2 regions of the Alcaligenes sp. RM2 genome follow, and region 1 is predicted to be linked to the other one. Evidence: riboswitches for the same ligand, from Rfam matches in the RefSeq annotation. Region 1 holds a riboswitch; the other holds the start of a gene.
The links. A riboswitch is a leader RNA that binds a small molecule or an ion and turns the genes downstream of it on or off. The one in region 1 is predicted to bind thiamine pyrophosphate.
Positions count from the first base shown of each region.

Region 1 (12,114 bases):
ACAAGCGTTCGTGCTCAAGACTTAAGCCGGTTTGGGGCAAGTCGGCATCGGCTGCGACTTCCTGATTGCGTAAACCCTGAAACAAGCCTTCTACCGCTGGTGGCGAGCCATCAAAATGCTGTGCCTGCAGGGTTTCTTTCAGGAACAGGCTTTTGGGCCAAGGTGTATTAAGCCAGGCATTGCTCAGAACATGTACGCCTGGTCCCAGCATGTGCGGGCTGCCACTGGGATGACGGTTGCTGTAATAGCCCATGCGTAAAGGCTGTTGCTTGTCCGGCCATTCCAGCACAAAAAGATTGAAGCCTGCGTAATCGGCTCCTTCCTGGGCGAGTTGTTCCAGATAGTCGGCTGGACTGCGCTCGTCTCTTAGAAACTGGGGGATCAGTTCGCCGCGTGAGCGTTGCTTGCTGTTTTTGTTGCTGGGGGCTTCGCGGTAATTGGTCAGCAAGGCCAGCCGTCCACGGCTTTGTGTCAGGCCCAGCCAGGTGCCCCCGGCTTGCAGGTCCCGACCCGCCAGAATATCGGGCTCGTCCCGCCAAGGTTGAGCCGCTTGGCTGGGGCGAGCATGATATTCGTCGCGATTGGCGGCAATAATCAGCGGCCAATCTGCATTAACTCCGACGGCGATATAAGCGATGCACATGTGCCGATTGTAGGATGGCTATGCAGGCTTTGGTAGCCAAAGTACCGCCAAGTTCCGCTTTTTTTCTCGGTATTGAGAATGCCTCTTTAGGCTTGGCATTCAGGGCTTGAACGTCAGATTTAAGCGATCTATGAAAGGGCGTCGTAGTTTTGTGCCAGACGCACGACGGTGACGCCCGGACGTAGCTGGCGCAGCGAGGGCATGACCAAGGTGCAGTTATCGTAGGGCGTCAGCCAGGCTTGGCCATCAGCTTGTCCGATCGCCGTGCCTGCATCGGCCAAGGTTTCCAGGCCTTGCCAGTTCTGATCGAAACTGACTTGCATGGAAGGGGCGACAATCGCATGGGTGACTTGCAGAACGCGTTGCGTATCGGGAGACGCTCGACGCCAGTCCGAGGGCAAATCCTCTTTTTCCACAATCTCGGAGGCGAGCAGAAAGCGGGCAATCAGGTCCAGTGCGATTGCCGGTGTATCAGGATCGCCATGAAAGCCGCATTCCAATAGTAAGGAGCGCGCTTCATGGGCTTCAGGGTCCGAGAATCGACCGTAATCGCGCATGCGTACGCCGTCTTGATGGCCGCTATCCACAATCACATGCTCGGGAGCGCCCAGAGTACGAGCCAGCTCGATATTGCGTGCCAAGGTGCCAGTCAATAACAAGGGGGCGCTGGGTTCATGCATGGAGTGCAGATCCAGCAACCAGTCGGCTTGTTCCAGCCAAGGCAAAATGGCTCGTGCGCGACGCTGTTCTTGTGTCTGTGTTTGAGCCAGCTTCTGATCGCTCCAGACGCGGTTCATGTCTTCGTCCACGTAGCGGCTGGCATCGTGCTGCTCAGGATCAAAGCGATCAAAGGCGTCCAGATTGCAAAAGGCCAGAATCAGCTTGCCACGACGGGGCTTCAGGCCACTGGCCAACACGGCTTTCAAGGCCCAGGCCCCACAAAGTTCGTTGCCATGAATCAGGGCGCTGATCATTACGGTACGGCCCGCTTCGCCCGAGTCCAGGCACCAGAGTCCAGGGACACCGGTATTGCCCTGACGCTCTTCTTGAATGTCAGGCAAGGAAAGAGAAAATTGCATGGAAAGACTCCAGCGCCCCAGCAGCTAGCCGGGGCGCATGTGTTTTATTCGGCTTGCAGCTTGGCCAGTTCGACCAGACGAGCATATTTGTCGACCTCTTTGGCCTGGAACTCTGCCGCGTTCATGCCGGGTGCGTAAAGCGTGGCTCCATTGGATTGCATTTTCTCTTGCAAGTTAGCCGATTGCAGGCTGCTGTCCAGAGCCTGACGCAAGGTGCTGGTGACGGATTCAGGCAAATCCTTGGGGCCATACAAACCAAACCAGACGTTGATGTCGACCTTTTCAAAGCCGGGTGTATCGGCCAGCGGCGGGATCTCCGGGGCAGCAGGAGAGGCATGGGTTTCGGTAATGCCCAAAGGCACGATGGCGCCTGCGCGAGCTTGCGACAGGCCCGAGGACAGCACAAGGTAAGCCGTATCCAGTTGACCACTCATCAAATCCGAAACCAGGGGTGGGACGCCACGGTAGGGCACGTGCATGGCGGTGGTACCGGTCGAGGCGTTCACCATTTCACCGGCTAGGTGCAAGGTAGTACCTACGCCGGAGGAACCAAAGCTGAAGGCTTCCGGTTTGGCCGCCCGCAGCTTTTGCGCATAGTCTGCCGCGGAGCGAATACCGGACTCTTTGGAGGCTGCCAGCAACAAGGGCTGGGAGGCAATCATGCCAATAGGCGTGAAGTCTTTTTGCCCGTCGTAGCGCACGGCTTTGTTGATCATGCCGGCGATGATCATCTCGTTGGTAGAACCCAGCAGCAGGGTATAGCCGTCGGCGGCTGCACGTTGTACGCGTTGAGCACCAATGGTGCCACCGGCACCGCCTGCGTTTTCCACGACGACGCTTTGGCCCAAACGGCTGCTCAGCTCTTCAGCTAACAGGCGGGCAGTCAGATCCACGCTGCCTCCGGCGGGATAACCCACGACCAGAGTCAGGCTGCGTGAGGGGTAGGTGTCGGCGTGGCTGATTGAGGCTTGCAAGAGGCTACAGGCGCCCAGAATGCCAAGGACCAAGCTGCGCTTGGGAAAAGAAAAAGACATGATGTGCTCCCCGTTCAATAGATAGGTTTCCAAGCAGCGGCCGGTGTGCGCGCTGCGGGCCTGTTTATCCTTAGTTATGAAAGGGTATTGTGTCTGTTGCGGCTACTTGCGATGTGCTGTTGCGGCACATGGACGTGCTTTTTCGGTTGCTTGTGCGTTTATCGCCCCTGCTGGGTGAAGGCCCAGACGGACTCTGCCAGATCCGAGAGCGGGGCTCGGGAGCGATACAGACGAACTTCAAAGGCAATCTCGTCGCCTTTGCCGCCCAATTGCACCAGCGTGCCGCGACGACATTCATTGGCAATCATGGACAGGGGTAACCAGGCTACGCCCATGCCTTTCAATACCGAGCCCATTGCCGTATCCAGAGAATCGCAACGCACCGTGCTGACCAGGGGATAGGGAAAGTGGTGCAGCTTGTCACCCAGAATGCGGGCCATGGCCAAGCCGCCTGAATATGAAATCAAAGGAATGCTGCGTCCGCTATCGGCATTGAGTTCATATAAAGGTGTGCCGTTCTTGCGGCGCTGACAGGTAGGCACCAATTTGTCAGTGGCGATGGTCATATACGTCACTTGCTCGGCCAGCAGTTCAATTGACAAGGCCGGGTGTTCATAACAGCACAGAAAGTCGGTTTTGCCTTGGGCCAGCAGCTTGGCCATATCGGCCATCATGCCGGTGCTGATGTCGATAGGCACATGGGCCGACAAAGGGGCGTGGCTGCCTTTTTGCAGACGGCTGACCCAATCCGTGACCAAGGTGCGTGCCAGGCTACGGCCGGTAGCAATGCGCAAGCTGCCTTGTCCGGCTTGATCCGAGGCCTGCAATTGCCGACGAACGCGGTTCAGTTGTTCCAGCACTTGATTAGCCGTGTTGTAAAACACCTGTCCTTCCGGCGTTAGCGTGATGGGCAGGCTGCTGCGCTCCACCAAGGGTGTTCCCACCCATGCTTCCAAGGCCCGAATGCGACGTCCAAATGCTGGGTGTGTGACGTGGCGTTGCTCTGCTGCCCGAACAAAACTGCCCGCACGAGCCAGGGTTACAAAGTCTTCAAGCAGTTTTAGCTGGGGCACGAAGGGCGTCTTACAGCATGGCCAGGCCGTTGGATTTTTCAACCAGATCGCGAATACGTACGGCGTCACCAATACGCGAGTAACGACCCGAGGAGTTCAGCAGCACAATAGCCACTTCACGATCTTCGATCTTGGTCAGCATTACCAGGCATTCGCCCGCTTCGTTGATGAAGCCGGTTTTGGAGACCTGAATATCCCAATTGGCGTTTTTCACCAAACGATTGGTATTGTTGAACACCAGTTGGCGACCACGTATAGGCTGCACGGAGTATTGATCATTCGTGGTGTATTGCTGGATACGGGCATGCTGGCTGGTGGCCGTCAGCAACTTGACCAGATCACGCGGGCTGGATACGTTGTCGCTGGACAAGCCGGTAGGCTCTACAAAACGCGTATTGCGCATACCCAAGGCACGTGCCTTGTCATTCATGGCGCGCACAAAAGCAGACAAGCCACCAGGATAGCTGCGCCCCAACGCGTGGGCAGCCCGGTTTTCCGACGACATCAGCGCCAGGTGCATCATGTCGGCACGGCTCAGTTTGGAGCCAACGCTAAGACGCGAGCTGGAGTATTTGACGCGGTCCACATCTTCGTCGATGATCTCCAGCATTTCATCCATGGGCAGGCCGGATTCAGCCACGACCAGGGCTGTCATCAGCTTGGAGATGGAGGCAATGGGGCGAACGGCGTCGCTGTTTTTCTGGTACAGCACAGTAGACGATTCCAGATCCTGCACAAAGGCAATTTCTGACCGCAGGGCTGCGTGCTGAATCAGGGCGTCGTGTTTAAGGGCATTAAGCGCGCGGCGGCTATCGTTCTCGCTATAGCTGATAGGCTGCAGGTTTTTCTCGAAAACCAGATGCGGCACGTTGTAGCTGATGGCGGCTGTGGCTTCATCCAGTGTGGATGGCTCGGCCAGCGCCAGTGTCTGCGCAAAGGACGAAATCGAAAAAGGCGCTAAAAATAAAACACATAGCGCACGTCGAATGAATTTATTTGTTCTGGTCTGAGGCATTTTTCAGTTCCCGGTAGGCGAGAAACAGAAGGGCGGAGAGAATTTATGCGCTTATGCTACCAGAAAAAATCCTCTTTATATTAGTATCTTACGGCTCAAAGTTAAAAAAAAATTAAGATGTCTGCGCGGTATCATTAAGAAACTTATTTTTATCTGTATAAAAACACAGCTTATGCTTTTTCTGAAAGTCCGAAATAATAAAAAACCTGTTTTTATAAACAGTTTTTTAAATCGATTCCTGCTTTCTATCGTCCTGGTTTCATTACCGCTGGCCAGTCATGCTGCCTCCTTGGCCTGGGACGGGGAACAGCTTAGCAATGCCATCACCACCAGCTCGCCCAGCACCCAGCAAAGCTTCCTGCCTGCAGAGGCGGTGCGAGCACAGGCTTCAAGCATAGGCAAGGTGGAAGTCAGTTATCACCACAATGGGCGCGCCATTCTGAAAAGCCGTTTGTGCTTGCAAGGCGGCTCCTGTGTGGACATGAATGGTTCGGTATTAAGTACCAGGGCCTTTGCCGGTCAGGATGCGCGTCTTGGCTTTGTGCTGGTGCATGAGGTGTGGAGCTGGGCGGGTAGCACAGAGCCTGTGCGTGTGCAGGCCTCGATACGGGTGAATTACCAGCGCTAGCCTGAAATGAGGCGGTCTCCCAATAAACGATTTAATTACTCTTGTACTTGATCCACCTCAAAGTCCAGGCCTAAAGAAACCTGCCGTACTGCCGATATGTAGTCCTGATGCCCATCGGGCCATAACCAGGACTTGTGCATGAACCCCTCTACTCTGATCGGCATCGTAGCCAGCGTGCTGCTGTTTGCCGTGATCTTGTTTTTTACGGCAGAAAACCCCGCCTTGTTTGTGGACCTGCCCAGTCTGGCCGTGGTGCTGGTAGGTACCTTGGCCGCGACGTTCATCAGTTATCCCTTAAGCGAAGTTGTCCGTATTTTTGGTCTGATCGGCACCGTGCTGCGCAATGAACGCCTGTATACCCAGCAGGATATGGACGAGCTGATCAATATCTCCCGCCTGTGGATGATGGGGGATATTCGCGCGGTGGAAGAGGCGCTGGAAAAAGTGGCCAACCCTTTTCTGAAAACCGGCGTTCAGCTGGTGATTGATCGGGCACCCCAGGAAGATATTGAAGACCTTTTGCAATGGCGTATCAGCCGTTTGCGTGCTCGTGAACATGCAGAAGCGCAATTGTTCCGTTTGATGGCCAGCTTTGCACCGGCCTTCGGTATGGTCGGCACGCTGATTGGCTTGGTCAACCTGATGTTTTTGCTGGGCGATGGTGACATTACGTCTATTGGTCAGCAAATGGCTCTGGCCTTGATGACGACGTTCTACGGCGTGCTGCTGTCCAATCTGGTCTTCAAGCCCGTGGCGGTGAAGCTGGAGCGTCGTACCGAACAGCGTGTGGTTCTGATGAACATGATCATGCAAGGTGTGTCCATGATGAGCCAGCGCCGTGGCCCGGCCTTGATGCGTGAGACGCTGAACTCCTTCATGGCTCAGTATCAGGACGAGATCAATGACCGGGGCGGCCGCGATGATGATGCGGACCCGGCTCCGGAACGGGGCTGATCCCATGGGAAACATGGAGCAGGACCTGACTTTGGGTGAACTTGCTGACCGCCAGAAAGCCTTGCAAAAGGAACTGGAGCAAGCTCGCGGCGCCAAAATCGAACAACAACTGGCCAGCAATCTGGGCAGTCGTCGTCGTAGCCGCCCCTGGAATGATCCAGGGCTGGCGGTGCCCGAGGAAGAAGAAGCCTGGTTGACCACGTATCTGGACATGATGACCTTGTTGCTGGTCTTGATGATTGTGATGCTGTCCTTTGCGGGTAAGCGGGCGCAAACGGCGGCGCAGGGACAAGGGCAGGGAGGGGCTACAGTCGTGGCCCAAGCAGGCAAGGACGGAGCCGGTTTGTTGCCTGCTGGGGCGGGCCTTTTCCCGGACGCTGGTCAGGGTGAGGGACAAGGCAAAGGCAATCACGGTCTGGATCTGGACGGCTTGGGCGACAATATCGATGTGGTCATGAACGACCAATCCGTGAGCTTTCGTATCAATAGCGAAATTCTGTTTAACTCGGGCGGTGCGGATCTGGGGCTGGAAGGTTTGACGGTATTACGCCAACTGGCTGCCGTACTGCAGAAATCCACCCATCCTATTGTGATTGAAGGTCATACGGACTCGGTGCCGATTCGTAGTTATCGCTACCCATCCAACTGGGAACTATCAGGTGCGCGTGCCGGTAGCGTAGTGCGTTATATGGAAGCCAACGGAATTGGCAGCCAGCGACTGAGCGCTGTCGGTTATGCCGATACCCGGCCTTTGGGGGATAACGGCACCTCGCAAGGCCGTGCGACGAATCGACGGGTTGAAATTATTGTGCAGACTCCCCAAGCACAGCCTGAAAGCCCCGTCCCATGAGCCTTTAACACAAAACCCCGGTTTGTATGTTGCAAACCGGGGTTTTTGTTTTGAGCCGAAATTCAACGCGTCTGACTTAGTCCAGTACGCGCGTGGAGGAAGCCAGAGAGCCTAGATCGAACTTGGGCAGGTGACGACGCAAGGGCATGACCAGAACACTGATCACTACCGGCACAATCGCGGCCAGCAGGAAGGACTCCAGCAAGTAATCCATAGGACCATTGGGGCGCGGGAATACGGCCAGACCGGCGACCAGACCACCGATGGTGCTGATGGTGGCCGTAAAGCCATCGTAGCGGCGGCTGTACAGGCCAAAGAAAACCGGGAAGGCCGCTGCCGAGCACAGCAAGTCTGCCAACAGGAACAAGTACAGTACGCTAAAGCCTTGTGAGGAGGCGTAGAGCACAGGGATGGAGCAAATCCAGATCAGGGAACGCGCCAGACTCATCATTTGGGCGGTGTTGCGATGCGGCATGATGCGGCTCAAGTCCACGGCAATCAGGCTGGAGACAGCGCTGATTGCGGTATCGGCACTGCTCATGACCAGGGACAGGCCTAACGGAATCAGCAGCACCAGGAACCAGACAGGTACGTGCGGCAAAATTACATTGAACAGGGCCACGGAGCTGTCACCGGGCGAGCCCAGACCAACAAAGGCCAGGCCAAACAAGCCCATCAGGAAAATGAAGGGCGCTACAAACAAACCACCCAACAAAAAGCCGCGACGCATGGACTTGGTGTCTTTGGCGGCATAGATACGTTGCCAGTTACCTTGGTGAAACAGGCCGGTCAGCAAGATGGCGACAAAGAACGTCAGGCCAGCCTTCACGCCTACGGGATCGCTAAGCTCGATCAGTCGAGGAGCTTCCAGTTTCACGTTGTCAAACAACTGTACCGGGCCGCCCACCGCTTGCCAGCCGAACATCACGATCAGGAACAGCATGGGCAGAATCACAAACATCTGCACCTTGTCGGTGAAGATGGAAGCACGCAAACCGCCGTAAGAGGTGTAGATCAGCGTGGCCAGCAACACAATGCTGGCCGTGACCCATAAAGGAATCGGGGCAATCAGGGTGATCATCTTGGACATGGCGGTGATTTCTGCCGTCATGGAGATGAACATGTAAAACAGCATGATGACCAGGGTCAGCGCATACATGGGGCGACCGTAGCGGGCGATGACAAACTCGCTCAGGCTGTGGCCGCGAGGCAGCAATTCGCGCATGCGCTTACCGAGTGGAATCATGGCCAGACGGGGCGACATGGAGCCAATGGCATAGCCGATGACAGCGCTTAAACCGCCCCAGCTGGCTGCTTGTGCGGGCGAGAACAGAATCCAGGCACCCAATGAAGAAGCCAATAAAGTCAGAATGGTAGCGACCGAGCTTTGGCTGTTGCGAGCCACCACAAAGTCTTCCAGGGAACTGTTGTAGTGGCGGGCGTACAGCACCCCAGCCAAGGCAAAAGCAGCGGAAAAAACGATGAGCCACAGGAGGGTGGCACTTTGGTCCAGCATGAGATCTCCCCAAAAGCCTGATTGAACAGGCACAAACCGGCCAGGCTGGCAGGTTGCCAGAACAGGGCGCAGAAAAATGGAGGGATTGAAATGGGGCGTGTGAGCTTGTGAATGCGCCGCATAGACAAGAGCGGGCAGGCTGCCAGGCCGCGTTTCCTTTCCCTTCGCCGGCATGATCCGGATCAGGTTCTAAGGGTTACCGCTTGAATGCGGAGTCTCAGCCCGTTAAGGACTCCCCCAGGAACAGGCTAGAAGAGTAGGAGAGCTTCTTTCAAATGTCAATAATCCGGTTGAGCTTGATTTATGCTATGGTCTGCCCTGCGGCACGGGGTGTCCTTCTTGGAAAGGGCTGAGATAAAACCCGTCGAACCTGATCCAGCTCATACTGGCGAAGGGATGTCCGAATCCATGGCCCTGCGTCTCAAGCAGGTCGACATCCTCGCCGAATTTTTGCAAGGAATGTCATGTCTGTGGAACACGTCTCGGAACTCTCTCAACAACTTGTCCTGGTCACCGGCGGCGCACGCGGCCTGGGGGCTTGCCTGGTACGCGCCTTTGCAGGCCAGGGCGCAAAAGTTGTGATCAATTACCTGAAAAGTGAGGCAGCCGCTCAGGCGCTGGCGGACGAATTTCCGCAGCAATGTCTGGCCGTGCAGGCGGACGTGACGGATGCGGCTTCGGTACAAGCCTTGTTTGCCAAGGCGCAGGCGCATTTTGGCCAGCCCGTCACCACCGTCGTCAATAACGCCTTGCCCGAGTTTTCCTTCAATGGCGATGCTCGCCCTCACGCCGATACCTTGACGTGGGCTCAGATGAACCAGCAACTGGAAGGCATTGTGGGCGGGGCCTTGAACACCACACAGGCCGCCTTGCCCGGCATGAAACAAGCCGGTTTTGGTCGCATTATCAATATCGGCACGAACCTGTTTCAGAACCCCGTGGTGCCTTACCACGATTACACCGCGGCCAAGGCGGCCTTGTTGTCCATGACACGCACCTTGTCGCACGATCTGGGGCCCGATCAGATTACCGTGAACATGATTTCCGGTGGTTTGCTGCGCACAACCGACGCGTCCGCGGCCACGCCCGAAGCGGTGTTTGACTTGATTGCGGCCAGCACACCCTTGCGCCGCGTGACCACGCCCGAGGAGTTTGCCGATGCGGCCTTGTTCTTCGCCGGTCCGTGGGCGCGTGCCGTAACAGGACAGAATCTGGTTGTTGACGGTGGATTGGTGAAAAACGGATGAGACAGCTGCATTTCAATTTGTTCATTATGGGCTGCGGGCACCACAAAGCAGCCTGGCGCCATCCTGATTCGCAGGTCGAACGTTTGGGCGATGTCCGGTTTTACGAAGAGCTGACCCAAATTGCCGAGCGCGGCAAGCTGGACGCTATTTTCTTTGCCGATGGTCAGTCCAGCGATAACGTGTCCGATGGTCCGCGCTGGTTCCTCGAACCCTTGACCATGATGGCTGCGCTGGCGAGAGCCACCGAACGTATCGGCTTGATCAGTACCGTTTCCAGTACCTTCTACACGCCGTTTGTGGCGGCACGCATGTTGTGCTCTTTGGATCATGTATCCAATGGGCGGATGGGCTGGAACGTGGTGACATCCATGTTTGACTCGGAAGCGCGTAACCACGGCTACGAAGCCATGCCCGATCATGCCTGGCGCTATGCGCGGGCTGAAGAGTTTGTTGATACCGCATTGCAACTGTTCGACTCCTGGAGCGACAGTGCTTTGGTCATGGACAGAAAGGGCGATTACGCCAAAGTGGATCAGGTTCGCCAGATCCTGCATAAGGGCGATCACTTCCTGGTGGATGGCCCCTTGACCTTGCCACGTTCGCCGCAAGGCCAGCCGGTGCTGTTTCAGGCAGGTGCTTCTGAGCAAGGCCGTGATTTGGCCGCGCGCAAAGCGGAGGCTATTTACGCTGTGGCTTATGATTTGCCCTCGGCCCAATCCTATTACCGCGATATCAAACGACGCGTGCGTGAAGCGGGCCGTGGCGTGGATGTGCCCGTGATGCCGGGTTTGGTGACCTATGTGGGCTCCACCATGGAAGAGGCGCGCCGCAAGCAGCAAGAGCTGGACGAATTGCTACCCGCCGAGACATCCTTGCGTCAGCTGGGCATGTTTGTCGGCCAGGACTGCATGAATTGGGAGCTGGATGCGCCAGTGCCACCGCTGCCGCCTTTGGAAAGCTTCAAAGGCCCTAAAGGGCGCTATGCCACCATGCTGCGCATTGTGGAAATGGAAAAACCGACAGTGCGCCAGTTGCTGGGCCGAATCGCTGCTGGCGGCGGTCACTGCACCATGGTCGGTACGCCGGAGTCCATTGCGGATCAGATTGAGCAATGGTGGCGCAACGAAGGCGCGGATGGTTTTAACCTGATGCCGCCTTCCTTGCCCAATGGCATTCGTGACTTTGTTGAGCAGGTGATTCCGGTTCTGCAAAAACGCGGGCTGTTCCGTCAGGAATACGAGCATGCAACCCTGCGCGGCCACCTGGGCCTGGAGCGGCCTGCCGCCTGATGCCAGGGCAAGAAAAAAGCGGGCATTTCCATAGACGGATTTGTCCGCTTTTTCCCTAGGGTGAAGAGGCTACGAAGTTCCTGAAGTTTGCTATCCTTAATGCTTTAATTGTCGCCTGCTTAACGAGCAGCGAGCTGTATAGGGATCGCACTATGAAAACCGCCGTTGTCACCGGGGCCTCCTCAGGGTTTGGGGCTGCGCTTGCCCGTAAATTGGTATCTGAAGGACACACCGTGCTGGGTCTGGCGCGTCGCCAGGACAAGCTCGATGCCCTGGCCGCCGAGCTGGGCGAGCGTTTTGTACCGGTCAGCGTGGATTTGACCGATCGTGCGCGAGCAGAAGCGGTGCTGGCTGATCTGACAGCTCGTTTTCCCAATATTGATGTGCTGATCAATAACGCTGGTCTGGCACTGGGCGTGGACAAGGCGCAAGACGCCAAGATGGATCAGTGGGACACCATGGTGGCCACCAATATCAGCGCGCTGTTGCACATTACGCACGCTTTGCTGCCGGGTATGGTCAAGCGCAATCAAGGCCACATCATTAATCTGGGGTCGACTGCGGGCGAATACGCTTATGCAGGCGGCAATGTGTATGGTGCTACCAAGGCTTTTGTGCATCAACTGGGCCTGAACCTGCGCGCCGACCTGTCGGGTACCGCAGTTCGTGTTTCTACCGTGGCTCCTGGCCTGTGTTCCGGTACGGACTTCTCGACTGTGCGTCTGGGCGATAAAGACAAAGCCGCAGCGTTGTACCAGAACGTGGATGCGCTCACACCTGACGATA
Region 1 covers NZ_JBRFIO010000001.1:1,013,432-1,025,545, reverse strand. Annotated here, with positions in the region: gene ACU6HM_RS04695 (NRDE family protein) at 1-643, opposite strand, end outside; gene ACU6HM_RS04690 (succinylglutamate desuccinylase) at 772-1,722, opposite strand; gene ACU6HM_RS04685 (Bug family tripartite tricarboxylate transporter substrate binding protein) at 1,767-2,756, opposite strand; gene ACU6HM_RS04680 (LysR family transcriptional regulator) at 2,915-3,829, opposite strand; gene pbpG (D-alanyl-D-alanine endopeptidase) at 3,840-4,844, opposite strand; gene ACU6HM_RS04670 (flagellar protein FlhE) at 5,134-5,472, shown strand; gene ACU6HM_RS04665 (motility protein A) at 5,611-6,426, shown strand; gene ACU6HM_RS04660 (OmpA/MotB family protein) at 6,431-7,276, shown strand; gene ACU6HM_RS04655 (sodium:solute symporter family protein) at 7,353-8,792, opposite strand; TPP riboswitch at 8,934-9,041, opposite strand; TPP riboswitch at 9,109-9,206, shown strand; gene ACU6HM_RS04650 (3-oxoacyl-ACP reductase) at 9,257-10,039, shown strand; gene ACU6HM_RS04645 (LLM class flavin-dependent oxidoreductase) at 10,036-11,328, shown strand; gene ACU6HM_RS04640 (SDR family NAD(P)-dependent oxidoreductase) at 11,481-12,114, shown strand, end outside.

Region 2 (12,114 bases), 200 kb from region 1:
CTGGGTTTTGATGCGGATTTCAGTATTGTGGATTTGAAGGCACGCCGCCGCGTCCGCAATGACTGGATTGCCAGCGTCAGCGGCTGGTCTCCCTACGACGGCATGCCAGTTGTGGGCTGGCCGATTCACACCATTGTGCGCGGCCATTGTGTTGTTCGTGATGAAGTCCTGGAAGGGCAGGCGCAAGGCAGGCCGCTGCGTTTTCTGGAAGTCCCTTAACCGCCCGTTCAGCAAGGAGTACGTCGTGACGGATTCAAAAGAGCTTAAAGAGCGAGGCCTGAAGGTGACGACGGCTCGTATCCAGATTCTTGAGATATTCCAGGCCCCCGGCATTCGTCATTTGACGGCAGACGATGTGTATCGCCAACTGATCCGGCAAGGCAGTGAGATTGGCCTGGCGACTGTCTACCGGGTGCTGACCCAGCTGCAACAGGCAGGCTTGCTAAAGCAGGTTTATTTTGAATCCGGCCGGGCGCTGTATGAGCTGGACGATGGCGAACACCATGATCACCTGATTTGCACGGACTGCGGGCGTGTGCAGGAGTTTCATGATCAGACGATCGAGCAGCAGCAAAAAATGATTGCTCAGGAGCGGGGCTTTCAGGTTATGGAACATAGTCATGTGGTGTACGGACGCTGCCTGAATCCGGATTGTGAATATCGCCCGGAACCCATGATGACAAGGAGAAAACATGAAGGCTAAAGGACAAGACACAAGATCTGCTGACAATATGGCAGTACAAATAAACCGCCGAATCTCGGTAGAGCAGGTGGAGGAGGGCCACGAACTGGCCCCCAAATTTGACGAACAGGGCCTGATTGCCTGCATCACGACAGACGCTAACAATGGCGAGGTCTTGATGCTGGGTTACATGAACCGGGAAGCCCTGGAAAAGACCATACAGACCGGTGAAGCCCATTACTGGAGTCGCTCGCGTCAAATGCTCTGGCATAAAGGTGCCAGCAGTGGACTGGTGCAGACGGTAGAGGAAATGCGTATCGACGACGACCAGGATGCGGTGTGGTTACGTGTGCGGGTAGCCGGTTCCGGGGCCAGTTGCCACGTAGGCTATCACTCCTGTTTCTACAGACAGGTGCCGGTTGGTGTCGAGCATAGCAAGGGTCAGGATCTGGTCTTTGTGGAGTCCGCCAAGACCTTTGATCCCAAAGACGTGTATGGGGATGTGCCCAATCCCACTATGCTTTAAAGGGTGCTTATGCAACGGTTCCCATCGAGGCGGTTCATGCGGCCTTGATTGCCGGTTTTGGCTGGGTCATGGTGTACGGTGCGCTGACTGCCTTTGCTTTGGCGGCCTTAAGTCATCTGGTGTTTGGTTCCGCCAGGAAGAGTGCACAGGCGTGTTGCAGTCCTGGATAGGGGCAGGCACAAAAAAAGCCGGGCAAATGAGCCCGGCTTTTTCTTATGGAGGCTGCGGTAAAAGCATTGCGTTTAGCCGATCCCCCCATGACTAGTGGGTGTCAGAGTTTCAAGCCTTGGCCAGGGCTCCCAGCTTCTTCTGGCTATTCGAGCGCCAGAACGAGTAGCTCAGTCCCAGCATCAGCAAGATGCACGCAATAATAAAGACCATGCTGATCGGGCGCTCCAGGAAGATCATGGGGTCACCACGAGAAAGCAGCAGGGCGCGGCGGAAGTTTTCTTCTACCATCGGTCCCAAGACAAAGCCCAGCAGCAAGGGGGCCGCCTCAAAGCGCAGGCGCATGAAGAAGTAACCCAGCACCCCAAACAGCAGCACGATATTCACATCGAACAGGTTGTTGTTGGTGCTATAGACACCCACGCACACAAAGAACAGGGCCGCGGGGTACAGGTACTTGAAGGGCACGGACAGCAGGCGCACCCACATGCCGATCAAGGGCAGGTTCAACACCAGCAGCAGGATGTTGCCCACCCAGAAACTGGCGATCAGGCCCCAGAACATATCGGCGTGCTCGACCACCATTTGCGGGCCAGGCTGGATGCCGTGAATGATCAGCGCGCCCAGCATCAAGGCCATGACCGGGTCGCCGGGAATGCCCAGGCTCAGGGTAGGAATGAAGCTGGTCTGGGTAGAGGCACTGGTGGCGGCTTCGGGCGAAGCAATGCCCTCAATCGCACCACGTCCAAAGCGCTCGGGGTTCTTGGCAACTTTCTTTTCCGTGGCGTAGGCAATGAAAGACGCAATGGTCGGGCCAGTGCCGGGCAGAATCCCGAAAGCCGCACCAATCGCAGTACCGCGCACCAGAGCGCCTTTGGATTGCTTGATATCGCCTTTTTCCGGACGCAGGGAACGGGTGGAGACTTTACCAATGGCCTTGGTGTGGCCGCTATTGATCCGGTTGATGTTCTTGAGGAAGTCCGCAATACCGAACAGGCCCATGGCCAGCGCCACAATCTGCAAGCCGTCCTGCAGTTCCGGAATATTGAAATCAAAGCGCGATACACCACTGTTCACATCCGTACCGACCACGCCAAAGATCAAACCCATGACGACCATGGCCACGCCCTTGATGGCAGAACCTTTGGCCAGTGTGGCGCCGGCCAGCAGGCCCAGCATCATCATGGAAAAGTATTCAGCCGGGCCGAATTTGAAGGCAATATCGACCAGCGCGGGCGAGAATAGAATCATGGCCAGAATGCCGATGGTGGCCCCAAAAAAGGAGGACAACATCAACATGAACAGAGCCGATCCGGCTTTGCCGTTGCGGGCCATGGGGTTGCCGTCCAGACACGCCACTGCGTGCGAGGCGGTACCGGGCAGATTCAGCATGATGGAGGTAATGCCGCCACCGTACTGGGAGCCATAGTAAATACCGGCCAACATAATCAGGGCGGCGGTCGGGGTCATGGCGTAGGTCAGGGGCAGCAGGATGGAGATGGCTGCCAGCACACCCATGCCGGGCAGCACCCCGATCAGGTTCCCCATGAACACGCCAAACACGGCCCACATCAGGTTGTCCAGTTGAAAGGCAACGCTAAAGCCGTGCATCAGGTTAGATAGAATTTCCATGGCTTAGCCCCAAGTGAACAGGGGGAATTGCAGCTCCAGCCCCCAGGAGAAAATAACCACACCCAGCAGCGTCACGAAAATGGACAGCAGCAGGGCGGTGAGCCAGGAATGTTCCTTGTCGCCCATGGCAGAGATGAACACCAGGGCAAAGGTGGCGGGAACCAGTCCGCCGTAGCGACCCAGAATAATGAAGGCGATGATGCCACCCACAATCGCCATCCAGCCACGCCATTGCGGCGGGCCGTAGTCCTCCTCCTGCTCATCGTCGTGCGCGGCGGTCTCTACAAACAGGTACAGAGCGCCCAGCACAATCATCACGATGCCCAGCAGAAACGGGAAGTAGCCCGGTCCCATGCGGGCCATGGTGCCCAAGGAGTATTTCTGTCCCATCAGGACGGTAAATACGCCTACTCCCACCATCAGGCCGGCTGAATAATATTTTTGTCTGCTCATGAATCTCCTCATTCCCCTAAAGCAAGCATGATTTTTATAAACCCTGAAAAAGAGCGATTAAAAATGAGGCTAGCTTAGCGGAGCAGGAGAGGGCTTAGGGTGACAGTTTCATTACCTTTTGGTCATGTTTGAACGGTTTGGTAAGGCTTAAACAGGCAGCACAATGGTGACTTTCAAGCCGGATACTCCTTTGGAGAAAATCAGCTCGCCCCGGTGCAATTCAATAATGGCGGCAACGCTGGTTAATCCCAATCCAAATCCTTCACTATTATTATTGAATCTATAAAAATACTTGCCTACGTTTTCATATTCGCTTTCTGGTAATCCCGGGCCATCATCTTCCACAATGATGGAGATTTTATTGTCAAAGCGTTTTTTAATTTCAACGCTGGCATGGGAATGGGCGTATTTAACAGCGTTATCCACCAGATTGGCTAAAGCACTGGCTAATAAATTGCTGTCGCCATTAATAATGACTCTGTCGATTTTCTTTTTCTGCAGCGTGACGCCCTTTTCTTCAGCGAAAAAGCTGTACAAGTCCAGAACGTCTTCGGCAATCACTTCCAGATCGCAGGCCTTGAAGTTCTGTCTTTGCACACCGGCATTCAGCTCGGCAATTTGTAGCAGCTTGCCCAGCAGCACGCTCAGGTTCTCTACTTCTTCAATCGCGTCTTGTTGTGCCTCCCGGACATGGGGCGGGACACCAGGCAGGTTCTGGGTTTCACGCAGCTTGCCAACGATGCGGGTGAGCGGGGTGCGGATATTGTGGGCCACGGTATCGGAGATATGCCGTGCGCCTTGCATCAGGCTCTCGATCTTGTCCAGCATGCGGTTGATGTCGTGGTGGATCAGGCCAAAAACGTCCTCGCTCTCGGAGGTGATGCGCTTGGAAATGTCGCCCGCGCCTACCTGTTCCGTCAGCAGGCGGATGCGGCCCACGCGGTATTTCAGCTCATTGCTAAAGACATAGGCGCCCAGAATTACTAGCATCAAGGCCAGGATCATGGAGGTGACAATGATGCGGCTAAGCATGGCGCGCAGCTCGATCAAGGTGCCCAGCTCGTGGCCGACCACCAGGGTTTCTCCGCCGGACAGTTTGGTGACGCGGACATTGCCTTCGGATAGCGCGTCGATATGCTTGATCTGCACTTCCACCACTTGTCGTTCTGGCAGGTTGTTCAGGCCGGGGATCTCGCTGATATTGCCCACCAGGGTGTGATTGAATTCGTCCAGCAGCAGATAGATTTCCTGGCCCGAATCAATCCGGTCCGAGAGGGTTAGCTCGATCATGCGCAGGATCTCTTCGCGCCCGCCGACTTCGTAGGCAATGCTAAGACGCTGTACGGCGACGTTGATTTGCCGCAGGTGCTCGTCGCGCAAGGCTCCAAACACCTGAACGTAGAAAAAACCGATTAAAAAGAGCGTGGTGAAGATGGCCAGGATGCTGTAGTTCAAGGTCAGCCGGAAGGAGGTGGACTCCCACAGGCGTTTGATGAAATCAATCATCGCAGCGCTTTAGCTTGAAACCGTCGATGCTGTCCTTGTCGCTAAGTACATAGCCACGGCCACGCACGGTATGGATCAGGGGCGTGGCGCCTTCCTTGTCCACCTTGCGCCGCAAACGACTGACCAGCACACCAATCACATTGGATTGGGGGTCGAAGTTATAGCCCCAGACCACTTCCAGAAGCATGGTGCGGGTAACGATCTTGTGGCTGTTCATCAGCAGGTAGGACAGCAGCTTGATTTCACGAGGTTGCAGCTCCAGCACCTCGTCGCCACGGGAGATTTTCTGGTTGCGGATATTCATGACCAGATCATCCACCTGCAGATTCTTGATTTCTGCATTGTCACTGCTGCGGCGTATCAGGGCATGCAGGCGGGCGGCCAATTCCTGAAAGGAAAAGGGCTTGATTAAATAATCATCGCCACCGGCTTTCAAACCATCAACTTTGTCGTCTACGCCGGATAAGGCACTTAATACCAGTACAGGGACTTTTTTACCTAAAGATCGCAAAGTAAAAAGAATGGACAGGCCATCGACATTATTGGGTAGCATGCGATCCAGGATAATCACATCCCATACGTCTTTCATGGCATTTTCCAAACCGGAAACGCCATCATGACTGGTCACCACCGAATAGCCCAGCTCGGATAAGCCATTCACTAAATACCGGGCATTTTCCCGGTCGTCTTCAATCAGTAAGCAATTCCACATTTGGCTTCTCGGAGATTTATGAAGTGGCAGACTCATCCATTCCAGAAATGGATTGATCAAAAAGGCTGATCCCGACTATGAGGCGAACATGACAAAACGGTAATGTTTGATGTCAGGAAATATAAATATTGATTCATCCTGTTAATACTGTCATGTGCTCTGAATTATAGGAGTAATTAGTCAGCACATTATTCTAATAAAAGTCTCAGGGCTGTCGGGCTGGAAATCCGGAAATGCGCCGGAAATTGTCTGGGATGTTTGTCCATTGGCTAAAAAATGCGGGTGGCGCTATGAGGCCCAATACAAGGTGGGCTCTATTCCTGGATTGGGGAGGTCGCCTTACTCTCTGCAGGTGACCACAAAGCATGGAAGTGATGGACCGGACCTTGCCCCAAGCCAATCCGCAATTGGTCAGCCGCGGCCAAAGCGCCATTCAAGTATTCCTTGGCCAAGCCTACCGCGGTCGGTACGCTGCGGCCCGGTAACAGAGCAGCAATGGCGGAGGACAGCGAACAGCCCGTGCCATGCGTGTTGCGTGTCGGAATGCGTGGCGACTGAAAAACATGGCTTTGCCCTTGGCCTTGCAGCAAATCCACACTGTCCGGGCCGTCCAGATGGCCGCCCTTTAACAGCACCCACGCAGGGCCCAGCAAGCACAGTTCGCTTAAGGTGCTGTGCATCTCTTGCAGTGAGGCGGGTTCCGGTTTGTGCAGCAGATCGCCCGCTTCGGGCAAGTTGGGGGTAAGCAGGGTACACATGGGCAGCAGCCTGTCGCGCACGACGGACACGGCTTCGGGGCTGAGCAAACGATCCCCGCTTTTAGCGACCATGACCGGGTCCAGCACAATCGGGCAGTCCAGACCGTGATGGTGCAGGCGGTCTGCAATTGCTTCCGCAATCCCTGCATTGGCGATCATGCCGATCTTGATGGCATCCACGCGCACATCCTCAAACACCGCATCCAACTGGTCCGCCACAAAGTCCGGCTCCAGCGCCACAAAACACCGCACACCCTGGGTGTTTTGCGCGACCACGGCGGTAATCACGCTCATGCCATAAGCGCCCAAGGCATACATGGCTTTCAGATCAGCCTGAATACCGGCACCGCTGGTCGGGTCCGTGCCCGCAATACTCAAGACATTGGGAATCATGCTTGGCCTGCTTGATCTTGAGTGGTAGCCAATGCCAGTGCCCGACGGGCAACTCGTACTACATCAAAGCTGTGTGCCACATCCAGACTGTCCAGTTCCGCATTGCTGAACCAGCGCGCGTCCAGAGCGTCATCGCCTGCTTGCGGCTCACCTTGCTGCCAGCGAAACAGCACGGCAATCAGAATGAAATGCGAATAGGCCAAAGGTCTGGCGCTGGGTTCGCGGTCAAATACATCCAGCGCATCAAAGAGCTGCATGGCCTGGCCTTGTACGCCGGTTTCTTCGGTCAGTTCCCGATGGGCCGCCGCCATGATGGTTTCGCCCGCGCGAATCTTGCCACCCGGAAAGGCCCAGCGTCCTGCATCGGGGCGATTGGCGCGGCGTATCAGCAAAATCCGGTCTTGATGGATGACGGCAGCCAGGGTGGCGGCAACCGGGCCGATGGGGGAGGGAGAGTGGTCAGAAGACAAGATAGCAACTCCTAGTCAAGGATAGCCATCCGGCAGCAAGCGGCGAGCAGGTACAGACCCGTCCCTTCGCCGGCATGACCCGGATCAGGTTCAACGGGTCACTGCGGTGCAATCTGCTCGGGCAGTTTCTCAGCCTGCTCGCCAGGCTCCCCTCGGTGAAAAGACCGTTTCTGTAAAAACGGTCTGGGCGAGTATACCTGTCTTTAGCCTATAACTCCCCCGTCAAAAACTGCGCCCGCCCACGCCCGAAGGACCAGTCTGCATCGCTGTTTTCTACCAGAGCGATGATCAGGTCATTGGGCGACACGCCACAGTTCTGTTCCAGCCGTTCTGCCAGCAAGCGGTAGAACTGGACTTTCTGACTCTCGCTGCGGGGGCGGGACACGATGTGCAGCAGTACCACCTTGTCGCTACGCGGATAGCCCAGGCCGGTGTCTTCCAGTATCAGCTCGCCGGGACGGTGCTGGGTCACGCACTGGTAGCGGTCGCTGGCGGGAACATCAAAGGCTTGCACCATAGCTTGATGCGCGGTGTCCAGCAGCAGGCGCAGCTCTTTGTCGTTGCGGCCTTGGATCAGATCAAATTTCAGTAATGGCATGATGGTTCATTCTTGATTGGTACTGCGGTCTGCAAGGCCGCTGGAACTGATAGCCATATCGTCGTAAATCAGACGTTCGGCTTCGATTAGCAAATTCGACAACTGTTGATAGGCGGCGACCCATCCATCTATGAGCTCGTTGCCTGTCATCCTCGCGATCAGCTCTTCGCGTATGGCCTGCAGCTGGCAAGTGCTCATCATTGGGTCATGCTCGGGCTGGATCTGTAGAGCGAGGAGATTGTTGGCGATCTGGCTGACCAAGGGGCTCATCGGTGGGGAGTCGCGCAGTATCAATTCATAAAAATAGGTGGTCAGGGCTTTGTCGCCGCTTGCCAGCAGCGGGGCAGCGGTCCTGATGATGTCGCGTTGAGCGTCCGTCACCATAAGATTAAAAAGCCGGGCAAGACGTGGCTTTTTTTACAGTGTTCAAGATAGACAGCTGGGCGAGTCATGGTTTCAGTCTCCTGGTTTGAGGGCGGGATAGCAGGGCTATCGATAGGGAAGATAGAAGACTGATTGGATCAAGTAAAATGATGAATAATGATTATATGAATCACTAATAATGATAAAAAAACGATTCATGTAGGCGAGGCCTAGATGAGCCTGCGGTTTCTTGCGAACGATCAGCGGGTGTTACTTGTTGCCCTTGGATGGCTTGATGATGAAGGTTGCACGCCTGTCGCTTGGCGTTCTGAGAAGAACTTTCTGTTTATCAATCACTAAAAAAGATTTTATTAATCAGTATTCATCATTTTACTTGATCTGTTGCTGCGCCTATCGTCAGGGCTTCTAAACGACGGTTCTTGGCACAGCCAAGGCTCTGAAGCCACTGTGACACAGGCCCAGGCCTGCAGGCGACAAGGTGACTGCCGACACTGGCCGCTTGTACCTGTTGGGCAAGTGGCTCACGACGTATCACTCTCGGTATTGCACTGTAGAGGACTTGCCCCCGGTGACCTTTTCAAGGAGCTAATCATGCAATTGCGAGACAACGGACTCAGGTTCTCGCCCATCACTATTGTGCTGCACTGGCTTGTAGCGGCCTTGCTGTTTTCCATTCTGGGCTTGGGGGTGGCCCTGGCCCAAAGCCCCGGCGATGTGCGATTGGTGCAGCTGCAAAATCTGCTGGGGACGCTGCTGTTCCTGATTTCCATCTACCGCTTCTGGGCGCGGGTGACTTCTTTTCACCCCTTGCCGGTGGGCTCGCCCAACCCGGTGGAAGTAATAGTGGCCCGCTCCGTGGCGACAGCCCTGGCCTTGGCGATGGTGCTGCTGCCCGTCGCCGTCTGGCTATCCCGTGCGGCGGCTGGCGTGGCGGTGGAGTTGCCCGGTGGCCTGGCGTTACCGACCGTGATCAGCCCGAATGAGCAGGTCAAAGCCGTGGTTGATGTGCTGTTCAATATTGGCGCCACAGCCTTTTTGGCAGGGCTGGCCTTGCACCTTTTCGGGGCATTCAAGAATCATTTTGTACTGAAGAATCTGGCCTTGCGTCGCATCTTGGGCAAACAGGTGGAGTTGTAAATCATGAGCGAAGCAAATCGAGACTTTGCGGGCAATGTCATTACGGATATGTGCGGAGTGCAGTACCCGATTTTTCTGGCGGGCATGGCTGCGATTTCCGGGCCGCAATTGGTGGCGGCGGTAGCGAACGCGGGTGGGATGGGTGTGCTGGGTGGCTTGCGTCTGGCTCCCTTGATGCTGCGTAAGTGGCTGCGGGAAACCAGGGCACTGACGGACCAGCCTTTCGGGGTGAATGTGGTGCCGCAGTTTGGTGGCCCGGAGGTGTTCGAGGCCCAGTTTCAAGTGATCTTGCAGGAGCGGCCTCGCATCCTGTCGCTGTTCTATGCTGAGGACTATTCCGCCGACATGATTCCCCGCGCCAAAGACGCCGGCATGATTGTGATGGTGCAAACCGGCACGGTGGCTCTGGCTCGTAAAGCGATTGCGCATGGGGCCGACATTATCGTGGCCCAAGGCAGTGAGGGTGGTGGCCATCTGAATCGCGGCACGATTGGCCTGATGTCTTTGCTACCAGCGATTCTGGACTGTGCGCAAGGTCGTCCCGTACTGGCGGCAGGCGGGATTACGACCCGCCAGGATGTCAGGGCGGCCATGAGCCTGGGGGCTTCCGGCGTATTGGTGGGCACGGCCTTTCTGGCCAGCGAGGAGTCCAACGCGCATCCGCTCTACAAGCAAAAGATTCTGGAAGCCAGTACGGACGATACGGAATATCGCACTGGCTATTCCTTTGGCTGGACGTACGGCACGCCGCATCGGGTGATTCCCAACCGCGACAAGTGGAATGTGCTGCGTTTGGTTGGAGGCGGGGCACGGGCGATTGATAAGGACAGAATGGCCAGGAAACTGTCTTTGTATGCCGGTCAGGGCGTCGGCAAGATCCACAGCATTGTGCCAGCGGCAGAACGGGTCGCGGAACTGGCCCTGGGCCTGTCCTGATGCCTTACTGCGGCAAAGCCTGTGCGGCGCTGCTGGACAGACCCACAGGCTGGCCCGTCAGAGCAGGCTGTTCGACCTCGCCCTGATCCAGCTTGGGCAATTGGGCGAACTGCGCTTGAGCCAGGGCCACAAAGCTGCGTAGAGCCGAGCCAGGATTGGCATCAGCACGACGGATAAACACGGTTTTGACACGCGCAAGGTCAGGCGGCAGTTCGTGACATTGCACGGGCAGGCGCAAGCTGCCGTTCTGGGCGATGGCTTTGGGCAGCAGGGTAATGCCCATGCCCGAGGCTACGCAGGACAGAATGCCGTCCAGTGTGCCCATTTCCATGATCTGGTTGGGCACCAGCCCAGCCTGATAAAACCAGTGTTCCAGCGTAGAGCGGTAAAAGCAGCCAGTTCTAAAGACCAGTACGGTTTGTTGGGGAATTTTTTCAATCAAGGCAGGCAGGGATTCCACCGCCTTGCTGCTGACCAGCACCAGTTCTTCTTCAAACACTTCTTCTTGAGTCAGGGCGGCGTTTTGATGAAAGCCACCGACAAACGCACCATCGAGCTGGTGGGTCTCAATGGCCTTGATCAGCTCGGCCGTGGTGCCGGTTTGCAAGGACAACTGAACCTGGGGATAGCGTTCGCGGTATTGGGTCAAAACCTGGGGCAGACGGATGGCGGCCGTGGTCTCCATGGAGCCCAGACGCAGCAGACCGCTGGGAGTGCCAGTGTCTTGCAGGGCGGCACGGCTTTCTTCGGTCAGTTGCAAGATACGGCGGGCGTAGGCCAGAAAGGTATGGCCAGCCGGAGTCAGCACCACACCACTTTTCTGGCGTATGAACAATGGCTGTTCCAGTTCGGCCTCCAGTTCTTTGATGCGCATGGTGACGTTCGATTGCACGGTGTGCACCTTCTGGGCAGCGGCAGTAAAGCTGCCATGCTCGGCAACCGCACAAAAAATCTGTAATTGACGCATTTCCATCTCGGCCATTCCATTTCTGAAAGTGATGTGTGGATTTCTAATCAATCACTTTATGGCATTCTTGATGAGTCGTAAAGCGCTTTGGGGGGGCTTACAGTTGATTGCGGTAGTTCGCCGGGGTGTGACCAAAGCTGCGTCTGAACAGGCTGATAAAGGCACTGGGGCTGGAATACCCCAGATCATAGGCAATGGTGGCGACAGGGGCACCGGCTGCCAGCATTTCCAGGGAGCGCATCAGGCGGGCGCGTTGACGCCAGGCGGTGAAGTTAAAGCCGGTTTCTGTCACGAAACGGCGGCTTAAAGTGCGCAGGCTGACCGCCGCCCAGTCGGCCCAATGTTCCATGCCCTGATTGTTGCTGGGGTCGGCAATCAGGGCGCGGGCAATGCGTTGTAAACGCGGGTCCTGGGGGAGCGGGAGCCCAAAAGGTTCGATGGGCAGACTGCGGATTTCATCCAGGATGACGGAGGCAATATGAGCCTGGGCTTGGGGCAAGGGCGCGGCGGGAATCAAATCCCAGGAGCAGGCGCGCAGCACGGCTTCACGCAGCAGGCCGGAAGTGCGCAAGGTGCAGGCCTGGGAAGGCAGATCGGCGCAGGCTGCTTCGTCTATATAGACGCTCCAGCCATGAAAAGGGCCGTGCGATTGGCCCGAGTGCAGGACGTGCGGCGGCAGCCAGACGGCATGGATGGCGGGTACTACCCAAACGGCGTCCTCCACTCCAACGGACAGCAGGCCGCGCAGGGAGCCGAACAACTGCCCGCGAGCGTGTTGATGGGGGCGGGAGG
Region 2 covers NZ_JBRFIO010000001.1:1,216,001-1,228,114, reverse strand. Annotated here, with positions in the region: gene ACU6HM_RS05715 (dihydroorotase) at 1-219, shown strand, start outside; gene fur (ferric iron uptake transcriptional regulator) at 245-703, shown strand; gene hisI (phosphoribosyl-AMP cyclohydrolase) at 732-1,208, shown strand; gene ACU6HM_RS05700 (tripartite tricarboxylate transporter permease) at 1,488-3,008, opposite strand; gene ACU6HM_RS05695 (tripartite tricarboxylate transporter TctB family protein) at 3,012-3,461, opposite strand; gene ACU6HM_RS05690 (ATP-binding protein) at 3,609-4,967, opposite strand; gene ACU6HM_RS05685 (response regulator transcription factor) at 4,960-5,679, opposite strand; gene thiD (bifunctional hydroxymethylpyrimidine kinase/phosphomethylpyrimidine kinase) at 5,994-6,830, opposite strand; gene ACU6HM_RS05675 (NUDIX hydrolase) at 6,827-7,300, opposite strand; TPP riboswitch at 7,345-7,463, opposite strand; gene ACU6HM_RS05670 (tautomerase family protein) at 7,509-7,898, opposite strand; gene ACU6HM_RS05665 (hypothetical protein) at 7,905-8,282, opposite strand; gene ACU6HM_RS05660 (cytochrome b) at 8,874-9,419, shown strand; gene ACU6HM_RS05655 (NAD(P)H-dependent flavin oxidoreductase) at 9,423-10,355, shown strand; gene ACU6HM_RS05650 (LysR substrate-binding domain-containing protein) at 10,360-11,337, opposite strand; gene ACU6HM_RS05645 (AraC family transcriptional regulator) at 11,420-12,114, opposite strand, start outside.
Region 2: another riboswitch for thiamine pyrophosphate. It lies ahead of ACU6HM_RS05675 (NUDIX hydrolase); the one in region 1 lies ahead of ACU6HM_RS04650 (3-oxoacyl-ACP reductase).